Regions from separate parts of the Paenibacillus polymyxa M1 genome, predicted to be linked through region 1. Evidence: predicted binding sites of a transcription regulator. Region 1 holds the regulator's gene; the other holds the start of a gene.
What was found. The regulator Rex, encoded in region 1, represses fermentation and respiration genes when NADH is low (regulators of the CRP and FNR family bind a similar motif). The targets are predictions, from matches to a motif close to TTGTGAAATATTTCACAA.
Positions count from the first base shown of each region.

Region 1 (3,199 bases):
TTTCATTCTGTGCGTTTTTTCCTTGAACCACCCAATATATCTGATCCCACACAGACTTCCATGTCTGAGTCGTGCTAACCAGACCACCTGATTGCTTGGCCTTAATGATAGCGGCATTTTTCTCAGCCACCTGGTCTTGAGTAACATAGGAATAATACCAGAAAATGCTGACCAGGATCAGTATTACGGCCAAAATGGCGACCGCTATCCATTTCTTCTTATTTTTCAAACCTGTGCTTCCTCTCTAAGGGGATGTGACACCTGAATTAGCGCGACAGCAGCCCTTCAAAGGCGGCTTGTGCCTCATGTTTGATACGTTCCTCGTCCATCGTCAGGCATTCGCCGTTTTTCACAACCTGACGACCGTCTACCCACACATGGGCCACGTCTTTGGCACTTGCAGAGTATACGGCATGGGAAATAAGATCTGTACGCGGCAAGAAATGGGCCTGATTCAGATCTAGCGCGATAAAGTCAGCCTTGTTGCCTGCTGCCAGCGCTCCTACTTCTTTTAAACCAATCGACTTTGCACCATACTCTGTTGCCAGACGCAGTGCTTCATTTGCAGGAACTGCTGTTGGGTCGCCAGATACTCCCTTGTGAATGAGTGCCGCCAGACGCATTTCCTCGAACATATCCAGGTTATTATTGCTGGCAGGACCGTCTGTTCCAAGAGAAACAGTAACTCCTGCACGCAGCAATTCAGGCACTCTAGCTACACCACTTGCCAGCTTCAAGTTGCTGCCTGGATTATGTGAAACCGCCACACCTCGTTCCGCTAATAAAGCTATCTCTTCGTCGTTCAAGTGTACGCCGTGGGCAACAAGTGAAGGGCGGGAGAAAAAGCCAAGCTTATCTAAGTGTGCAACTGGACGCAAACCGTAGTCGCGTACGTTTTGCTCAACTTCGGCGATGGTCTCGGACATGTGCGTATGCAATGGTAAATCGAGATCATGTGCTGCTTGAACAAATTTCTCAATAAACGCTGGCGGGCATGTGTATGGGGCATGCGGAGACATCATCGTTGTGATACGTCCGTCTGCTTTTCCATGCCAGTTACGGGCAAAAGTCACGGCCTCAGCCAGCTTGATCCGCTGTTCTTCTTCTGAACAGAGTCCAATGGCTCCACGCATCAAACTTGCACGGATGCCCGACTCTTCAGCTACACGTGCCACCTCATCCATATGATCGTACATATCCAAGAAAGTTGTGGTTCCACCTTTCAGCATTTCCAGCACTGACAAGGATGTTCCCCAGTACACATCCGTAGATGTAAACTTGGCTTCCATAGGCCACATTTTTTCCTGAAGCCACACTTGAAGTGCCAAGTCATCTCCATACCCTCGCAGCAGAGACATCGCCGCATGACCATGAGTATTAATCAGACCAGGCAAAAACAATAACCCGTTACCGTCGATTGCTTCCGTCTCTTCCTCACCCGCAGGCAGAGTCTCGCCAATGTAAGTAATACGGCTATCCTCCACAATCATAAAACCATGGATTACCCCAGCTTCAGGTCCATTCACGGCAAAAGAACCGTTTTTAATCATCCATTTATTCACTGTCATATTGTGCTTCTTCCTTTCCGTCCTCCAGGTAATAAGCGAGGCTAAGCAAATCAGTTGTAAAGTCTGTGGCATGTATCCGAATGTTAGCCGGTGCCTTGAGAATGATAGGTGCAAAGTTTAAAATCGCTCCAATTCCACTCTCAATGAGCCTATCAGCTACGTGTTGTGCCTCAAAATCAGGTACAGTAATAATCCCGATTCGAATATTTTTTTCTTTTACAGTCGTTTCCAATTCATCCATCGGCTGAACGACTAAGGTATTGATTCTGGTCCCAACCTTATCCGGGAACGCATCAAATACCGCCACAATCTTCATATTGTCTTTTAAATAAGCGTTATAGTTTGATAGGGCTTGACCCAGATTACCCGCTCCGACCAATACTACATTAATTTGCTGGTCGATTTTCAGAATATGGCGTATTTTCTCAATTAGATAAGAAACATCGTAACCGATACCCTTCCGACCAAAATCGCCAAAATAGGCAAGATCTTTACGAATTTGGGCCGGATTCAAATCTAACCTCTGTCCCAGCTCTTGAGAAGAGACCGTAGCCACCTCCCGTTTGTGCAGTGCATTCAGATAACGTAAATATACGGGTAATCTCCGTACGACAGCCTCTGAAATTTTATCTGATTTCATACTTGCTCCCCCTAATTGTAACGGACTTTAGGTGTCCGTCCGTTGTGCCTCTGTCTCCGGGGCGGATTGGAGCCATTCGGCGATGCGGGGCACCATTTGCTCCGACGGCATATGCTCCATTTTTGGTCCCGGTAACGAGTACAAAAAGTGCTTTCCATAATAGGATTCGATCACACGCGTATCGTAAACGATAACGACTCCGTGGTCGCTCGCTGTACGTACCAATCGTCCAAATCCCTGTTTGAAGCGAATAACTGCTTGTGGTACAGACAGCTTCATAAATGGGTTCTTCTTCTGCTGCTGGAGCAGCTCGCTTTTTGCCTCCAGTAACGGGTGATTGGGCGGTTGAAACGGCAAGCGAACGATGGCCAGACAAGTCAAAGCCTTCCCTGGAATATCGACGCCTTCCCAGAAGCTGCTGGTTCCCAGCAATACAGAAGCCTTGGCTTCCTGAAAACGACGGGTTAGCTTGCTGCGGCTCCCACTGTCCACACCTTGTCCTAACACGGTAATATCACTGGATGCCAACGCCTCTTTGAGCGGCTCATACACTTGCCGGAGCATCCGATAGGAAGTAAACAGAACGAGCATTCTCCCCCGCGTCGCCTGAGCAGTCGCTCCTAGAGAGCTAACGAGCATTTCTACAAAGTGTGCATCCCCTACACTGCCCTTCACACTCGGAAAATCCCGCGGAATGACCAGCAACACCTGATCCCTGTAATTAAAAGGTGATGGGAGCTGTGACGTCATTAATCGTCCTTGATCCGCGGCCTCCTGCAAGCCGAGTTGATCGGTCATGTACTGAAACGACTTATCTACCGATAAAGTAGCAGATGTCAGAATAATACTTCTTTTTTTGTCAAAAAACATTTCTTTCAGCTGGCGGCTCACATCGACGGGCACCGCATAAAATTGCAATGATTTACTACGGAATTGCCCACTCGCTTCGAGCCAATATACAGTTGTTTCATCATCGAGTCGTATAAAGAAG
Region 1 covers NC_017542.1:3,374,650-3,377,848, forward strand. The annotation lists gene PPM_RS15120 (DUF5590 domain-containing protein) at 1-229, opposite strand, end outside; gene PPM_RS15125 (amidohydrolase) at 267-1,568, opposite strand; gene PPM_RS15130 (redox-sensing transcriptional repressor Rex) at 1,555-2,208, opposite strand; gene dinG (ATP-dependent DNA helicase DinG) at 2,236-3,199, opposite strand, start outside.

Region 2 (3,199 bases), 160 kb from region 1:
AAAAGGGCATCGATGTACAAACTGATCGGGTGAGGGGACTGGATCATGGTTCCTGGACATTGTTGCATCGTATGTATCCTGAGGCAGACATTCCGGTAGTTCAGATTTCCGTAAATCCGTACCTCTCGCCCAAAGCACAATTTGCCATTGGTGACGTGTTGCGTGAGTTGGGAGAACAAGATATTCTGGTCATTGGCAGTGGCGTGACTGTCCATAATCTGCGTATTGTCAAATGGGGAGAAACGAAAACGGAGCCTTGGGCAATTGATTTTGATGACTGGATTATCGAAAAAGTGCAAAGCGGAGATATAGAAGCTTTGGATCACTATGAAAGCGAAGCGCCATATGCTCGTCAGGCCGTACCTAGAGCAGAACACTTTGTACCGTTGTTTATTGCAATGGGTAGTGGCAATCCTGCAAACAAAGCTAAGGTCATCCATAGAAGCTATGAGATGGGAAATTTAAGTTATCTATGCTTTCAGTTTTAAAGCGTGTAGGGCAGAAGAAGGTCGAGTTATGTGCTTTGTTACTGTCCCGTCCGTTCTCTAAAAAATGGGGAGTGGAATAAAATTAGGGAGTGTTATAAGCTAATAATGGCTTACAGCACTCCCTTTTACATTAAAAAACAATTTATTATATCCGGCAAATCTCACGTGGGCACAATTCACAATGACATACACCTTGCAGCATTTCCAAATCCTTGACAACAATCATACCATTATCGTATTCTACTGCATTTTTCTTACGCAGATCACTGAGCATCCGATTTACGCTTTCCCGGGTAGCACCGATCATGTTTGATAAGTCAGTATGAGTAATCTTTTTATGAATCAGGATATAGTCGCCGTGAGGCTCACCATAGGTGTTGCATAGTCGGATGAGTGTGGAACATAGAGCGCCAGGCTTGCCGTACATCATCAAATCGCGGAACTTGGTCTGAGTAATGCGATGATGCGATCCCATCCATTTCATAAAGTCAATCGCAAAATCACAATGCTGGCAAATAAGCAGCTCCAAATCTGTATGATCGATTACGCCAATATCACTGTCCTCCAGAACCTCAGCAGAAAAGGAATGCTTGGTGCCGAAGAAAGGATCAGCTTGACCAACAAGATCGCCGCTTTGATACATATATAGAATAAGTTCCTTACCCTCATCCGTTGTTTTGGTTACCTTTACGCGTCCGCGCTTAATATAAAACAGCTTATCCGCTGTATCTCCTTCCCAGAACAAATGCGAGCTTTCTGGCATAACTCGATCTTTCATCATCACTTGCAACCGGTTGAAGCTGGCCTCCGAGAAGCAACAGGTGTTGCCGCGGGCTTCCATTACATTTGTAGGGTTTCTCATCGTCCATTTCCCCTTTGTATCCTATGTTTTTTATCTGCAACTTGATCAATTCAAATTCATTATATACCTGTGCAATGAGTTTTTGGGGCAAGAAGAGGGGGTAAAAGTGGCAGAATTCCAAACTTTGTGATTTAATTCACTTCATAAAATAAAATTTTAAATAGATTGTGAAAAAAATCACAAAATATCTTGAAAAGCTGTGTTACGATCAGTGCGTGAACAAGAGATAGTACACGAGATAACAGGAGGATGAGGGAAATGGCTGTTAAAAACGAGGTTATCCAAAAAGAGCAAAGCGCAGAGCAGTATATTCAAACGCTGATTGACCGGGCGAACCGGGCACAGCAAGCTTTCATGAGTATGAATCAGGAGCAGATTGACGGAATCGTACAAGCTATGGCACTCGCAGGGATGGATAAGCACATGCACCTAGCGAAGTTGGCTGTTGAAGAAACAGGACGCGGTGTGTACGAGGACAAAATCACCAAAAACATGTTTGCAACAGAATATATCTATCACAGCATCAAAAATGAGAAGACCGTTGGTGTCATTGAAGATAATGATTTCGATAGCTTCCAAAAGATTGCAGAGCCAGTCGGTATCATCATGGGGATTACTCCAGTAACAAACCCGACTTCGACTACGATGTTCAAAGCGTTAATTGCCATTAAAACACGTAACCCAATCATTTTCGGCTTCCATCCATCTGCTCAATCGTGTAGTGCGGAAGCAGCCCGCGTCTTGCTTGAAGCAGCTGTTAAACATGGTGCTCCAGCGGATTGCATCCAATGGATTGAAGCACCTTCGATGGATAAAACAAATGTACTGATGAACCACCCTGATGTGGCATTGATTTTGGCAACTGGCGGATCAGGCATGGTTAAGGCAGCTTATAGCTGTGGTAAACCTGCACTTGGCGTAGGTCCTGGTAACGTACCTTGCTTTATTGAAAAAACAGCCGATATCAAACAGGCCGTGAACGACCTTATCCTTTCTAAATCTTTTGATAACGGTATGATTTGTGCTTCGGAACAAGCCGTAATTATCGAAGAGCCTATCTTCGAGCAAGTGAAGAAATTGATGATTGCTAATGGTTGCTACTTTGTAAATAAAGAAGAAGCAGCTAAGCTCACTCAAGGGGCTATGAATGTAGAAAAATGTGCAGTGAACCCGGCCATCGTCGGACAGTCTGCTGTAAAAATAGCTGAAATGAGCGGCATTACAGTACCGGCAGGAACAAAAATTTTGGTCGCTGAAATTGAAGGAGTAGGAACCAAATTCCCATTATCTGCGGAAAAATTGAGTCCGGTATTGGCTTGCTACAAAGTGAAAAATGCAGAGCAAGGTATCCAACGTGCTGCTGAAGTTGTAGAGTTCGGCGGTATGGGTCACTCGTCAGCTATCCATTCGCAAGATGAGGACGTTATCGCTCGCTTTGCAAACCGTTTGCAAACAGGTCGTATCATTGTAAATGCACCTTCCACACATGGTGCAATCGGTGATATTTACAACACCAACCTTCCTTCGTTGACACTTGGTTGCGGTTCGTACGGTCGTAACTCGACTTCGTCGAACGTATCTGCAGTTAACTTGATTAATGTGAAAAGGGTGGCGAAACGGACGGTGAATATGCAATGGTTCAAAGTACCTTCCAAAATTTATTTTGAGAAAAATTCGACACAGTATCTTGCTAAAATGCCTGATATCACACGTGTAGCCATTATCACTGACCCTATGATGGTGAAACTCGGATATGTGGACCGCGTCATTCATTATTTGCACCAGCGCCAAACACCAGTTGCGATTGAAGTGTTCTCTGAAGTTGAGCCAGATCCATCGACAGTTACGG
Region 2 covers NC_017542.1:3,537,579-3,540,777, reverse strand. The annotation lists gene PPM_RS15970 (DODA-type extradiol aromatic ring-opening family dioxygenase) at 1-488, shown strand, start outside; gene PPM_RS15965 (Crp/Fnr family transcriptional regulator) at 634-1,350, opposite strand; gene adhE (bifunctional acetaldehyde-CoA/alcohol dehydrogenase) at 1,609-3,199, shown strand, end outside.
Region 2: a site for Rex is predicted at 1,516-1,533, ahead of adhE (bifunctional acetaldehyde-CoA/alcohol dehydrogenase). Genes of this name have one in related genera too.